One region of the Paucibacter sediminis genome, then DNA from elsewhere that is predicted to be linked to it. Evidence: riboswitches for the same ligand, from Rfam matches in the RefSeq annotation. Region 1 holds a riboswitch; the other holds the start of a gene.
What was found. A riboswitch is a leader RNA that binds a small molecule or an ion and turns the genes downstream of it on or off. The one in region 1 is predicted to bind glycine.
Positions count from the first base shown of each region.

Region 2: it holds a riboswitch for glycine, as region 1 does, so the genes downstream of both, gcvT (glycine cleavage system aminomethyltransferase GcvT) here and PFX98_RS04040 (D-amino acid dehydrogenase) in region 1, are expected to answer to the same signal.

Region 1 covers NZ_CP116346.1:878,857-886,285, reverse strand. Annotated here, with positions in the region: gene fusA (elongation factor G) at 1-1,346, opposite strand, end outside; gene PFX98_RS04040 (D-amino acid dehydrogenase) at 1,469-2,761, opposite strand; glycine riboswitch at 2,846-2,959, opposite strand; glycine riboswitch at 2,961-3,053, opposite strand; gene PFX98_RS04035 (alpha/beta hydrolase) at 3,127-3,924, shown strand; gene PFX98_RS04030 (isovaleryl-CoA dehydrogenase) at 3,926-5,578, opposite strand; gene PFX98_RS04025 (YgaP family membrane protein) at 5,748-5,960, shown strand; gene PFX98_RS04020 (RNA polymerase sigma factor) at 5,967-6,530, shown strand; gene PFX98_RS04015 (serine hydrolase domain-containing protein) at 6,658-7,429, shown strand, end outside.
Region 2 covers NZ_CP116346.1:4,287,414-4,294,842, forward strand. Annotated here, with positions in the region: gene PFX98_RS19885 (serine hydrolase domain-containing protein) at 1-310, opposite strand, end outside; gene PFX98_RS19890 (DegQ family serine endoprotease) at 434-1,987, opposite strand; gene PFX98_RS19895 (ATP-binding protein) at 2,050-3,372, opposite strand; gene PFX98_RS19900 (response regulator) at 3,372-4,031, opposite strand; glycine riboswitch at 4,142-4,245, shown strand; glycine riboswitch at 4,255-4,367, shown strand; gene gcvT (glycine cleavage system aminomethyltransferase GcvT) at 4,427-5,542, shown strand; gene gcvH (glycine cleavage system protein GcvH) at 5,596-5,973, shown strand; gene gcvP (aminomethyl-transferring glycine dehydrogenase) at 6,080-7,429, shown strand, end outside.

The DNA of each region.
Region 1 (7,429 bases):
ACCAGGGTCTCGTTGGTGAGGCCCACATGCTCGACCTTCAGGCAGGGATCCTCGTCCACCAACCGGCTGAGGATTTCCCACAGGCGCTGCTCGTCGCCATGGCGCGAGGGGCTGATGGCCAGGCCGTGCACGGGGGTGGGGAAGTCCAGCGGCGCGAGGTGGATGTGCTCGTCTTCCTGCGCGTCGTGCAGCACCGCGTCGAAGTGCAGTTCCTCGACCTTGGCGATCGCCACCAGATCACCCGGGATGGCCTGGTCCACCTCCACATGCTCCTTGCCCTGCAGCATGAACAGGTGCGAGACGCGGAAGGGCTTGCGCGCATGGCCCACGAAGAGCTGGCTGTTGCGCGTCAGCGTGCCCTGGTGCACGCGCAGCACGCCCATCTTGCCGAGGTAGGGGTCGGCATTGATCTTGAAGACATGGGCGATCACATGCTTGCCGGCATCGGGCTCGGCCTGCAGCGGCTTGGCGTCGGCGCCTTCGCCCTCCAGGAACTTGGGCGGATTGGCCTCGAAGGGGTTGGGCAGCAGCTTGGCCACCACATCCAGCAGTTCGCTGATGCCGAGGTCGGACTTCGCGGCGGTGAAGCACACCGGGATCAGATGGCCCTCGCGCAGCGCCTGCTCCAGCGGCGCATGCAGCTCGCTGGCGTCCACGTCGCCCTCGTTCAGATAGCGGTCGACGAAGGCGCTGTCCACCTCCACCACCTGCTCCACCAGGGCGCGGTGCGCGGCTTCCACCGAGCCGAAATCCGACTCCCCCGCGCGGTTGAAGAAGCAGTCGACGATGCGGGTGCCGCCGCCGGCCGGCAGATTGAGCGGCAGGCATTCGCGCCCGAAGGCGGCCTGCAGCTGTTCCAGCAGGGCCGGCAGATTGACGCCGGGGGCGTCGATCTTGTTCACCACGATCAGGCGCGTGAGGCCGCGCTGCGCCGCCGCCTCCATCATGCGCGAGGCCATCAGCTCGATGCCGTTCTGCGCATTGATCACCAGCACCGCGCTCTCCACCGCCTCCAGCGCCGGCAGCGCCAGGCCCACGAAGTCGGGCGCGCCGGGGGTGTCGATGGCGTGGATGCGCAGGCCCTGGTGCTTCATGTGCACCAGCGAGGCATAGAGCGAATGCTGCATGCGCTTCTCAAGCACATCGTGGTCGCTGACCGTGTTGCCCTTTTCCACCGAGCCCGGCGCCGTGATGACGCCGCAGTGATGCAAGAGCGCCTCGATCAGGCTGGTCTTGCCCGCGCCGGCGGGGCCCAGCAGGGCCAGGGTCCGGATCTTGGCGATCTCGGCCTGGGCCGCCGGCCCCCCGGCGCCCCCTCGACTACCGTTGGGGCTGTCGGAGGCCATCGCGCCTCCGTCGTTGTGCATCGATGGGCTCGGGGACATGGCATCCTCCTTCTGGGATGGCCCCAGCGTAGAGGATGCGGTGCCCGGCGGCAAGGGGTCAGATCAAAGCCGCCACACTGTTGTCAGGCGGCCACCGCCTGCAGCTGCCGTGGCCTGCATGTCGCGGCGGTGAAGGCGTAATCCAGCGCCGGCTGTCGGCCGCTGACGATGTCGGCGATGGCTGCGCCCGAGCCGCAGGCATGGGTCCAACCCAGCGTGCCATGGCCCGTGTTGAGGTACAGGCCGGCCACCTTGCTGGCGCCGATATAGGGCAGGTTGGAGGGCGTGGCGGGGCGCAGGCCGGTCCAGTACTGGGCACCCTGGCCATCGGTCATGTGCGGGAAGAGCTCGCGCGTGCGGCGCACGATGGCCTCGCAGCGCACCAGATTGAGCTCGGTGCTGTAGCCGTTCAGCTCGGCCGTGCCGGCGATGCGCAGGCGGTCGCCCAGGCGCGAGAACACCAGCTTGTACTCGTCGTCGGTGAGCGAGACCTGGTAGCTGTGCGCCGGCGCGATCACCGGCAGCGTGACCGAGTAGCCCTTGGCGGGATAGATGTTGAGCGAGACGCCCAGCTCGCGCGCCAGCTGGCGGCTGAAGGAACCCATGCAGAGCACGATGCGGTCGGCGCTGCGCCGGCTCACCACGCCCGCGGCGTTGGCGACGATGACGCGCTCAACGCCCTGCCGGCCCTGTTCCAGGCCGAGGATGCGGGTCTCGTACTCGAAGCGCACGCCGGCCGCCGCGCAGCGCGCCGCCAGCGCCTGGGTGAAGGCATGGGCATCGCCCGATTCGTCGCTGGGCGTCATGCTGCCGCCGACGATCTTGCCGCGGCATTGCGCCAGCGCCGGCTCGATGGCCACGCAATCGTCGGGCGTCTTCATGTCCAGCTCGCAACCCTGCTCGCGCATGATGCGCGCCGGCTCCTGCGCCGCCTCGAACTCGGCCTCGCTGGTGTAGAAGTGCAGGATGCCCTGGCTGCGCTGGTCGTATTGCAGACCCAGCTCCTGGCGCAGGCTCTGCAGCTTGGCGCGGCTGTAGAGACCCAGGCTGACGATGTTGCGGATGTTGTGGGCGGTGCGGCCGGGCGTGCATTCGCGCAGGAACTGCAGGCCCCAGCGCCATTGCGCGGCGTCGGCGCGCAGGCGGAACAGCAGCGGCGCGTCCTCCTTCATCAGCCATTTCAGGACCTTCAGCGGCGCGCCCGGATTGGCCCAGGGCTCGGCGTGCGAGACCGAGATCTGGCCGCCATTGGCATAGCTGGTTTCCAGGCCGGCGGCGGGCTGGCGTTCGAGCACGGTGACCTCATGGCCGGCCGCGCGCAGATACCAGGCGGTGGTGATGCCGGTGACGCCGGCGCCCAGGACGATGACATGCATTGCGAATACTCCGTTCGGGTTGAACGCGCAGGCGTGCAGTCTCTGGCGGAAGTGATGCCAAAAGGGATGCGTGCGCCTGGGCGCGCCGCTCCCGCTGTCCTTGGTGCCTGAGAGATTCGGCGCCGGGCTTGCGGCCCGCGCCTTGCTCCTTCGGCGGCCCCATGCATTGCACATGAGGCACTCTCCAGCATTCGGCTTGAAATCGGATCCAGTACGGGGCCTGAGCGAGTATGGGAGCTTGCGCCTTCGGCGGCGGCTCGCAGGGCGGGCCGCACTCTCCTGAATCCGGGAGCCAGTGTAGCCCAGGTCTTGCATCCGGCGGGGCGCCGCCTGCGTAGACTGCGGGCAAGCGTGGAGGATGCTGCATGCGCAAGACCATTCTGGGGGCCGGCCTGATGCTGCTGCTGGCCTATGGCGCCGCCATGGCCTGGCTGTACTGGCGCCAGGAGCAGCTGCTGTTCCAGCCCGAGCCGCTGGCCGCCGGCCATCGCTTCGAGCTCGGCGCCGATGTGCAGGACCTGCGGCTGAACGTGCCCGGAGCCACGCTCTCGGCCTTGCATCTGCGCCTGCCCCGGCCCAAGGGCCTGGTGTTCTTTCTGCACGGCAACGCCGGCAATCTGCAGACCTGGTTCGTCAACGCCGACTTCTATCGCCGCGCCGGCTACGACCTCTTCATGCTGGACTACCGCGGCTATGGCAAGAGCAGCGGCCATATCGAGAGCGAGGCGCAGTTGCGCGCCGATGTGCGCGCCGCCTGGGACACCGTAGCGCCGCAGTACCGCGGGCTCAAGCATGTGATCTATGGGCGCTCGCTGGGCACGGGTCTGGCGGCGGGGCTGGCCGCCGAGGTCGGGCCGGAGCTGACCGTGCTGGTATCGCCCTACGCCAGCATGTCGGCGCTGATGCGCGAGCACTTTCCCTGGGTGCCACCGGGCCTGCTGCGCTACCCGCTGGACACCGGCGCCGACGTGGCCCGGCTGCGCACGCCGCTGCTGCTGGTGCATGGCGGGCAGGACAGCCTCATCGCACCCCAGCACAGCGAGGCCTTGCTGCGGCAGCAAGGGCAGGCCAGGCTGGTACTGGTGCCCGGCGCGGCGCACAACGACCTGCAGCGCTTCGAGCAATACCAGCAGGCCCTGCGCGAGGCGCTCGCCGCGCTCTGACTCAGATCGGCAGCGCGCGCGCCAGCAGCGCATCGATGGCGATGCCGCGCGTGTCCAGCGCACCGAACACGCGCCCGCTCTGCGCGTCCAGCAGGCGGCTGGCGATGAAGGCCTCGGCCACCTCGCCGGGGGCATGCTGGCTCATCAGGCAGGCCTGGGCCAGCAGCACCAGGCGCTGCGCGAACTGGCGCCCCAGGGCCTCGAAGTCGGCGGCCGGGGTGCGCGTGAGCAGGTCGCGCAGGGCGGCGAGTTCGCTGCGCAGCGGCGCGCTGTCGCCGGCGAGCTGCTGCAGCTCGTCCAGCAGGGCATGGGCGGCCTGCGGCTCGCGTGCGATGCCGCGCAGCACGTCCAGGCACATCACATTGCCCGAGCCTTCCCAGATCGAATTCACCGGCGCCTCGCGGTACAGGCGCGCCAGCACGCCTTCCTCCACATAGCCGTTGCCGCCCAACACCTCCATCGCCTCGCCGCTCAGCTCGACGGCGCGCTTGCAGACCCAGAACTTGGCGGCCGGCGTCATGATGCGTTGCCAGGCGCGCTCGGCGGGAGCGTCCGCGCCGCGCTCGAAGGCCTGGGCCAGCCGCATCATCAGGAGCGCCGCGGCCTCGCTTTCCAGCGCCAGATCGGCCAGCACGCTGCGCATCAGCGGCTGCTCGGCCAGGCGCTTGCCGAAGGCCAGGCGCTCGCGCGCATAGTGCAGGGCCTGCACCAGCGCCTGCCGCATGATGCCGGCGCTGCCGATCACGCAGTTCAGCCGCGTGTAGCCGGCCATCTCGATGATGGTGGGGATGCCGCGCCCGTCCTCGCCAAGCATCAGGCCCCAGGCATCGGCAAACTCGACCTCGCTGCTGCTGTTGCTGCGGTTGCCCAGCTTGGACTTGAGGCGCTGGATGTGGATGGGGTTCTTCGTGCCATCGGGCCGCCAGCGCGGCACCCAGAAGCAGCTGGGCCCGGCCTCGGTGCGCGCCAGCACCAGATGCGCATCGCACATCGGCGCCGAGAAGAACCATTTGTGGCCGCGCAGGCTGTACTCGCCGCCGCGGCCGCCCGCGCCCAGGGGGGTGGCCAGCGTGGTGTTGGCGCGCAGGTCCGAGCCGCCCTGTTTCTCGGTCATGCCCATGCCCACCCAGAGGCTGGTCTTCTGTTCCAGCGGCAGGTCGCGCGGGTCGTAGGCGCGGCTGTAGAGCTGGCCGCGCAGGCGCTCGAACAGCGCCGCTTCCTTTTGCAGCACCGGGATGCAGGCCTGCGTCATGGTGGCGGGGCAGAGGCTGCCGGCCTCGATCTGGCCATGCAGGTAGAAGCCGGCGGCAAAGGCGCTCCAGCGCCCGCGGCGCTCGGTCTCGAAGGCGAGGCTCACCAGGCCCTGGCCGCGGTACAGCGCCAGGAACTCATGCCAGGCCGGGTGGAACTCCACCTGGTCGACGCGGCGGCCGCGCGCATCATGGCTCCTCAGCTCGGGGCCGTGGCGGTTGGCCAGCTCGGCCTGGGCATAGCTCTCGCGCCGGCCCAGCTGCGCGCCGAAATCGAGCAGGGCCGGCTCGGCCCAGTCGGCGCCGGCGCGCGCCAGCGCCTGCCGCAGGATCGGGTCGGTGGCCAACACGTTGTAGTCGGCGTAGTCATCGACCTGGTTGCTGATGCTGTGCGTCTGCCACATGCCCGGGCTCCATGCTCTCGCTTTGTTGATGCCGGAAGTAGAGCGCAGTCGCTGGCGCTGCGCCATCCGGGGCGGGCCGGGGGCGGGCGAATTCTTTTCGCAATGCCGAATCCTTTTGAGGCCCTTCGCACTCTAGGTCGGTGTCCATCACTTCCAAACCGAGCCACACATGTTCTTCATCAAACGCAATCTGCCGCACTGGGAGCGCGCCCTGCGCATCCTCATGGGTCTGCTCATGGGCGGGGCCGTCTTCATGGGCTGGTTCGGTGCCGGCCCCTTGAGCTGGATGGCGGGCGCCGCCGCCGCCACCCTGGCCTCGACCGCCCTGGTCGGCTTCTGCCCGGCCTGTGCGATGCTGGGGCGCCGCGCCCTGAAGAACTGAGCCACCATGATCCGTGCCCAAGCCCCGCTGATCGAGGCCGCCACCCGCGGCGACCCGGGTGCGCTCTCCAGCCTGCTGAGCGTTTGCCAGCCCGACCTGAAGCGCTTTGCCCGGCGCACCTGCGCCAGCAGCGAGGACGCCGAGGACGCGGTGCAGATCGCGCTCTGGCAGCTCTACCGCAAGGTCGGCACGCTGCGCACCGTGGCTACCTTCGCGACCTGGCTGTTCCGCATCGTCGAGCGCGAGTGCTACCGGCTCTACCGCGGCCGCGGCAAGACCGAGGATCTGGACGAACTGGCGCCCACCGAGCAGCCCAGCGCGCCGACCCTGCCCACTGATCTGCGCCTGGACCTGCTGCGCGCGCTGGAGCGGCTCAGCCCGGCCCATCGCGAGGTGCTGCTGCTGCGCGATGTGCATGAGCTGACGGCGCCCGAGGTGGCCGCGCAGCTTGGGCTCAGTCTGGAGGCGGTGAAGAGCCGCCTGCATCGCGCACGCGCCCAGGTGCGCGAGCAGCTGCTGGCAAGCGGCTACTGGATGAAGGACGGTGCGCCCGAGCCCGACGCTTCCTGAGCCACTGTGCATCGCTCGCCACGGCAGTTCATGCCACCGGCTGGGCGCTGAGTCGCTCCGTCGCGGCTCGGCGGCCTGTGCCTGGCGACACTGCGCGCCTTCCTCCTCTGCAAGCGACCCATCCAAGATGATGAACATGACAATCATGGGCCTGGCCGCGCGCGCCGCCCTGCTGTGCGCTGCCGCCGCCACGACCACTGCCTGGGGCAGCGAAGCGGCCACCGAGGCGGCCAAGCCAGTGGCAGCCGCCCAGCCTGCCGTCCCGGCCGTGGGCCTGGACGCTTTGCTGCAGGCCGCCTTGGCCGAACACAAACTGCCCGCCATGGGCGCCGTGCTGATACGCCAGGGGCAGCTGCGCGAGCAAGCCGTGCTGGGTCTGCGCGCGAGTGGATCGGCTGACAGTGTGCAGCCAGGCGATGTGTGGCACCTCGGCTCCAATGGCAAGGCCATGACGGCGGTGATGGTGGCGCGCCTGGTGGAGCGCGGCCTGCTGGCCTGGGATGCGCCCTTGAGCCAATTGCTGCCCGAACTGGCCGCCGACATGCAGCCCAGCTACCGCGCGGCCACGCTGCGCGATCTATTTGCCCACCAGGCTGGCATGCAGCCGGACATTGACGAGTCCTGGGCGCCGGTGTTCCAGAAGGACCGGCGCAGCCTCCATGAGCAGCGCCTGGCCTTTGCCCGCCTGGCCCTGGCCCAGACCCCGGCCTTTGCCGTGGCTAGCGCCGATGGCTATTCCAATAGCGGCGTGCTGATTGCCGGCCTGGTGGCCGAGCGTGCCACCGGCCTGCCCTATGAAACCCTGATGCGGCGTGAGCTGTTCGAGCCGCTCGGCCTGGCGAGCGCGGGCTTTGGTGCCACGCACCACGGCCAGCCGCTGGGCCACAAGGCCGGCGTGC
Region 2 (7,429 bases), 1.9 Mb from region 1:
CGGCGAACTGCTTGGTCACCGAACCGATGCGAAAGGCCTGGTCGGGCGAGAGCGGCACGCCCAGCTCCAGGCTGGCCATGCCGCGCGCACCGCGGTACAGCACGTGCTCGCCGCGTGCGACCAGAATCGCCACGCCCGGGCCGTCGCGGCCAAGCTTCTGCTCGTCGAGCAGTTGTTCGGCGTAGGCGGCGATGCTGGGCCCATCGGGCAGGGTCTGGGCGCTGGCCGGCGAGATCAGGCCGGCAAGGAACAGGCTGCCGAGCAGGGCCTGGCTGCTGACGGGGCGGACATGGCGGCGGGTGTCGAGCACGGGCGGGCTCCTCGGTGGTTTTTGAGGAGCGCAGCATGCCCCTGCGCCATGCCCGGATCAAAGCCGCGGGCGACGAAGCGCAGCGACCGCGGGATGAACCGTCAACAAGGCCGACCGGGCCGCTCAGCCGAGTCTCACCGGCACGAAGATCTTCTCCTTGCCGCGCTGCACCAGCAGGGCCACCGACTTCTCCGCGCCGGCCACCACCGAGCGCACCTGCTCGATGCTGCTGACCGGCGTGCCATTCACCGCCAGCAGCACATCGCCGGGGCGCACGCCGGCCTGTGCGGCGGGGCCGCCGGCGTCCTCCACCACCAGGCCCTCGCGCAGGCCGGACTCGCGCTTTTCCTCGGGCTGCAGCGGGCGCAGCGCCAGCCCCAGCTTGCCCTGGGCCGGGCCTGCCTCGTCGCTGCTGGCCACTTGCGCGCCCTTGTCGTTGGCATCGCCGAGCTTGGCGCTGATCTCCTCGCGCTTGCCCTGGCGCCAGATCTCCAGCTTGGCGCTCTCGCCCGGCGTGGCCAGGCCCAGCAGGGTGGGCAGGTCGGTGCTGGCGACGATCGCCTGGCCCTTGAACTTCAGGATCACATCGCCCGGACGCAGACCGGCCTTGGCGGCGGGCCCGCCCTCCTCCACGCTCGCCACCAGCGCGCCCTCGGGGCGCTCGAGCTTGAAGGAGTCGGCAAAGCTCTGGTTCACGTCCTGGATGGTCACGCCCAGGCGCGCATGCTGGGCCTTGCCGCCGTTCTGGATCTGCTGGCGCACCCGGTTCGCGAGCTCGATCGGGATCGCGAAGGACAGGCCCTGGTAGCCGCCGCTCTGGCTGTAGATCTGCGAGTTGATGCCCACCACCTCGCCGCGCGCATTGAAGAGCGGGCCGCCCGAGTTGCCGGGGTTGATGGCCACGTCGGTCTGCAGGAAGGGCACGAAGTTCTCCTGCGGCAGCGCGCGGCCCTTGGCGCTCACCACGCCGGCGCTGACGCTGTTCTCGAAGCCATAGGGCGAGCCGATCGCCAGCACCCATTCGCCCACACGCAGATCCTTGGTGGAGCCGAGCTGCACGGTGGGCAGGCCCTTGGCCTCGATCTTGATCACCGCCACATCGGTCTTGGGATCGGCACCCAGCACCTTGGCGCGGAACTCGCGGCGATCGGTGAGCTTGACGGTGACCTCGCTGGCATCGCGCACCACATGGGCGTTGGTGAGGATCACGCCGTCGTCGCTGACGATGAAGCCCGAGCCCTGGCCGCGCGTGGGCATCTCGCGACCTTCAGGGGCGCCCGGCATGCCGGGCACGCCGAAGCGGCGGAAGAATTCGTAGAAGGGATCGTTCGGGTCCAGCTGCGGCTGCTGGCCGCGCCGCATCGATGTCTTGACGCTGCCGGTGACGCTGATGTTCACCACCGCGGCGCCCTGGCGCGCGGCGATCTGGGCAAAGTCGGGAAAGCCGGCGGGGGCAGGTGTTGCCACCGGGGCCGGCCCTTGCGCGCTGGGCGCGGCGCTGGCCAGCAGCTCGCTGGCAGGCGTCGCGGCTTCGGCGGGGGTGGCCGAGGTCTTGATCGCCACCGCGCCGCGCATCGCTGCGGCACCGCCGGCGGCGCCCAGCACCCCGGCGGTCACCAGCGCCCACACGAGGCGCTTGGCCGGAACCATGGTTTCGCTGACTTGCTTGGTGTTCATGAGGAAGCCTCCTGAGAGTGAGTTGACGCGATGGCCGAACTTTGCTCTCGGAGACTTAGACCTCACTTAATGCGCGGCAGCCTGAGTTCCACCCGCAGGCCGCCCAGCGCCGCCGCCTCGCCCAGCGTGAGCCTGGCGCCATGGCGCTCGGCGATCGCCTTCACGATGGCCAGGCCCAGGCCGCTGCCGCTGGCCTGCTGCGCGTCGGCGCTGCGGTAGAAGCGATCGAACACGCGTTCGCGCTCGGCCACCGCAATGCCGGGGCCGCTGTCCTCCACCACCAGCAGGGCCTCGTCGGGCGTGGCCAGCAGGCTCACGTCCACGCGCCCGCCTTCCGGGCTGTATTTGACGGCGTTGTCCAGCAGATTGCGCAGCAGCATGCGCAGCGCCTGGGGCTCGCCCCGCACCTGGGCGGCATCGCAACGCGTCAGGCCCAGGTCGATCTGGCGCGCCGCGGCGGCATCGCTGATGTCCACCACCGCATCCTTGCAGAGCTGGTCCAGCGCCAGCGGCTGCGCCAGCTGCTGGGCCTCGCCCGGCGCCTGCTCGCGCGCCAGCGCCATCAGCTGTTCGATCAGATGGCTGGCGCGCTCGATGCCGCTGGCCAGGCGCCCGATCGCCAGTGCCTGGCCGGGTGCATCGGGCGCGCGCTGCAGCGATTGCAGCTGCAGCTTCAATGCCGCCAGCGGTGAGCGCAGCTCGTGCGCCGCATCCGCAATGAAGTGCTGCTGCGCCTCGAAGGCCTGGCGCACCCGGCCCAAGAGCGAGTTGAGCTCGTCCACCAGGGGCTTGACCTCGGCGGGCAGCTCCTCGCTGGCCACCGGCGAGAGATCGTCGACCGCGCGCGCGGCCAGCTGGTCGCGCACCTTGGCCACCGGCTCCAGTGAATGGCTCACCACCCACCACACCACCAGAGCCAGCAGCGGCAGCATCAGGGCGATGGGCGCGATGGTGCGAAAGGCCAGCTGGCCGGCCATGCGCTGGCGCACCGCCAGGTCCTGCGCAACCTGCACCACCTGGTAGCGCGTCTGCAGCGAGAACACGCGGAAATGCTTGCCGTTGGCGTCCAGGTTCGAGAAGCCCAGCACCGCGCGCTGCGGCAGCAGGGCTTCACCCGGAGAGCGGAACATCGGTACGCCATCCAAGCCCCAGACCTGCACCATGAAGTCGTAGCTCTTCTGGTCGCCCAGCGGCAGGCTCACCGTGCCGCTGCCGACGCTGCCCTGCAGGGAGAAGGCCATCTGCTGCATGTGGTAGTCGAAGATCTCGTCGGCCTCCTGCAGCGCGGTGCGGTAGGCGCTGCCGCCCTGCACCAGGGCCGAGAGCGAGAAGGCCAGCAGCAGGAAGGCGATCAGGCGGTAGCGCAGGGAGCGGGGAAACAGCATCATTCCTTGGGCACCCGGTAGCCCACGCCGCGCACGTTCTGGATCAGCGCCGCACCCAGCTTCTTGCGCAGGCCGTGGATATAGACCTCCACCGCATTGCTGCTGATCTCGTCCTTCCAGCTGTAGAGCTTTTCCTCCAGCTGCTGGCGCGACAGCACCATGCCCGGCCGCGCCAGCAGCGGCTCCAGCACCGCCCATTCGCGCGCCGACAGCGTGACCTGCCGGCCCTCGGCCACCACCTCGCGGGTGGCGGGGTTGATGCTCACGCCGCGGTGTTCGTAAACCGGCTCGGCGCGGCCGCTGGCACGGCGCAGCAGCGCGCGGATGCGCGCCAGCAATTCATGCAGCTCGAAGGGCTTGAGCACATAGTCGTCGGCGCCGGCGTCCAGCCCGGCAATGCGCTGCTCCAGTGCGTCGCGGGCGGTGGCGATCAGCACCGGCATGACCTGCTTGCGCGCCCGCAGCGCGCGCAGCACGCTCATGCCATCGCGCTTGGGCAGGCCCAGGTCCAGGAGCACCAGGTCGTAGTTCTGTGCCTGCAGGGCCGCGTCGGCCAGTTCGCCGTCGCGCACCCAGTCGACCGCATAGCTTTCGGCGCGCAGCAACTCGAGCAGTTGCTCGCCAATCATCGGGTCGTCTTCCACCAGCAGCAGTCGCATGCCAAGTCCTCTTGCCGGATTTACGGGGAAGTGAGATTTTCCATGCACGGCAAGGCCGGCCATTAGACGAGACTTAATTTGCTCGCCCGGCCCCAAAACCATGGCTACAATCCGCGCCGTCAGGAGAGAGCTTTCCACGCAAAGCCGCCGAAGGCGCAGAGGCACTGGTGATCCCACGCTTCGAACGCTCAGGCAAAAGGACTGACAAGACGCCTCGATGCAGGCGTTCCTCACTGGAGAGAGGCGGGTCTTTGTTGAACTCGCCCACCGAAGGGGCAAGCTGTCGGCGATACGCCGGTGGTCAATCTCTCAGGTACCAAGGACAGCGAGGGCATATCCCCCACCATCGGTCTCAGGACCGGGTGGGCTTTCAGAATGCCCTCGGAGTAAGTCCCTTGTCCGCCGATCTCAAGACCACCCCCCTGCACGCTCTGCACATCGAACTTGGCGCCAAGATGGTGCCCTTTGGCGGCTACGACATGCCGGTGCAGTACAAGGAAGGCATCCTCGCCGAGCACAAGCACACGCGCACGGCGGCCGGCCTGTTCGACGTTTCCCACATGGGCCAGCTGCGCCTGGTCGGCGCCGATGCCGGTGCCGCACTGGAAACGATCGTGCCCGTCGACGTGATCGACCTGCCGGTGTTCAAGCAGCGCTATGCGCTCTTCACCAATGAGCAGGGCGGCATCCTCGACGACCTGATGCTGTGCCGCCGCCCCGACGACATCTTTGTGGTGGTGAACGCCGCCTGCAAGGAGCAGGACACCGCGCATCTGCAGGCCAAGATCGGCGGCCGCTGCGAGGTCATCAGCCTGCCCGAACGCGCCCTGCTGGCGCTGCAGGGCCCGCAGGCCGTCACCGCGCTGGCGCGCCTGAACCCCGAGGTGGCCAAGCTCACCTTCATGACCGGCGGCTTCTTCAATCTGGACGGCATCGAGACCTTCCTGACCCGCTCGGGCTATACCGGCGAAGACGGCTTCGAGATCTCGGTGCACAACGACCAGGCGGTGGCGCTGGCGCGCAAGCTGCTGGCCCAAGCCGAGGTCAAGCCCATCGGCCTGGGCGCGCGCGACACCCTGCGCCTGGAAGCCGGCCTTTGCCTGTACGGCCACGACATCAATACCGAGACCACGCCGGTGGAAGGCGCGCTGACCTGGGCGATCCAGAAGGTGCGCCGCGCCGGTGGCGCGCGTGCCGGCGGCTACCCCGGCGCCGCGGTGATCGACGGCCAGCTCGCCGGCGGCGCCAGCCGCAAGCGCGTGGGCCTGATCAGCGCCGAGCGCATGCCGGTGCGCGAAGGCGCCAAGGTGGTGGACGCCGAGGGCAAGGAACTGGGCGTCGTCACCAGCGGCTCGCTGGGCCCCACGGTGGGCAGCCCGGTGGCCCTGGCCTATCTGCCCAGCAGCCACACGGCGGTGGGCACGCCGGTGTTCGCCCTGGTGCGCGACAAGCGCGTGGCCATGAGCGTGGCGCCGACGCCCTTCGCACCGCATCGTTATTTCCGCGGCTGATCCCGCCATTCTTTGGACCCCCTGGTCTTTTCTCCCAACATTCGGAGCACACCATGAGCAACATCAAGTACACGCCTGACCACGAGTGGGTCCAGATCGAAGCCGATGGCACCGCCACCGTGGGCATCACCGTTCATGCGCAAGACGCGCTGGGCGATGTGGTGTTCGTGGACCTGCCCAATGTGGGCCAGAGCTATGCCGAGAAGGAAGTGGCCGGCGTGGTGGAGTCGGTGAAGGCCGCCGCCGACGTCTACATGCCCGTGGATGGCGAGATCACCGCCGTCAACGAAGAGCTGCGCAACGATCCCTCGCTGGCCAACACCGACCCGCTCAAGAGCGGCTGGTTCTTCAAGGTCAAGCTGAGCAACCCCGCCCAGCTCGACGCGCTGATGGACAGCACCGCCTACGACGAGCTGGTCAAGAACAGCTGATCCCAGCCGTTCACAGCAAAGCAGAAAGAAAGCGGGCACGGAGTGCCCGTTGTTGTATTGAAAACCGGTGCCCCGGCCACCAGCCCGGGCGCCTGAGGATTGCGCCATGTTGATGTCTGCCCTGAAGCCGCTCGGTGAGCTCGAGAACGCCGCCGAATTCCAAGCCCGCCATATCGGCCCCGATGCGGCCGATGAGGCGGCGATGCTGTCCGTGATCGGCGCGGCCTCGCGCCGCGCGCTGATCGAGGCCATCGTGCCCGCCAGCATCAAGCGCAGCCAGGGCATGCAACTGCCGGGCGTCGCCACCGAAGCCCAGGCGCTGGCCGAATTGAAGGCCGTGGCAGCCAAGAACAAGGTGCTGAAGAGCTATATCGGCCAGGGCTATTACGACACCCTGACCCCCGGCGTGATCCTGCGCAACATCCTCGAGAACCCCGCCTGGTACACCGCCTACACGCCCTACCAGGCCGAGATCTCGCAAGGCCGCATGGAAGCGCTGGTGAACTTCCAGACCATGGTCACCGACCTGACCGGCATGGCGATCGCCAACTCCTCGATGCTGGACGAGGCCACCGCCGCCGCCGAGGCCATGACCCTGGCCGCGCGCGTGGGCAAGAGCAAGTCCACGGTGATCTTCGTCGCCGACGACGTGCTGCCCCAGACACTGGAGGTGCTGCGCACCCGCGCCAAGCCGCTGGGCTTCAGCGTGCAAGTGGGTGCCGCCGCCGAGGCCGGTCAGAGCGAGTGCTTTGCCGCGCTCGTGCAATACCCCGGCGTGAGCGGTGAAGTGCGCGGCCTGCAGGCGCTTGCCGATGCGGTGCACGCCCAGGGCGGCCTGCTGATCGTCGCGGCCGACCTGCTGGCACTGACGCTCCTGAAGGCGCCCGGCGAGCAAGGCGCCGACATCGCGGTGGGCACCACCCAGCGCTTCGGCATGCCGATGTGCAATGGCGGCCCGCACGCCGCCTACATGGCCTGCAAGGACGAGTACAAGCGCAACCTGCCCGGCCGCCTGGTGGGCGTGAGCGTCGATGTGCATGGCAACCCGGCCTACCGCCTGGCGCTGCAGACGCGCGAGCAGCACATCCGCCGCGAGAAGGCCACCTCGAACATCTGTACCGCCCAGGTGCTGCCGGCCGTGGTGGCCAGCATGTACGCGGTCTACCATGGCCCGCAAGGCCTGAAGCGCATCGCCCAGCGCGTCGCCAGCTACACCGCCATCCTGGCCCAGGCGCTGGGCGAGCGCGTGGCCAACGGCAGCGCCTTCGACACACTGGAGATCAAGACCGGCGCCGCCACCGAGGCCACCCTGGCCAAGGCCGTGGCCGCGGGCATGAACTTCCGTCGCACCTCGGCGCAGAGCGTGTCGGTCTCGCTGGACGAGACCACCACGCGCGCCGACCTGGCCGCCATCCTGGCGGTGTTCGGCCTCTCTGCGGACCTCGCCGCCTTCGAG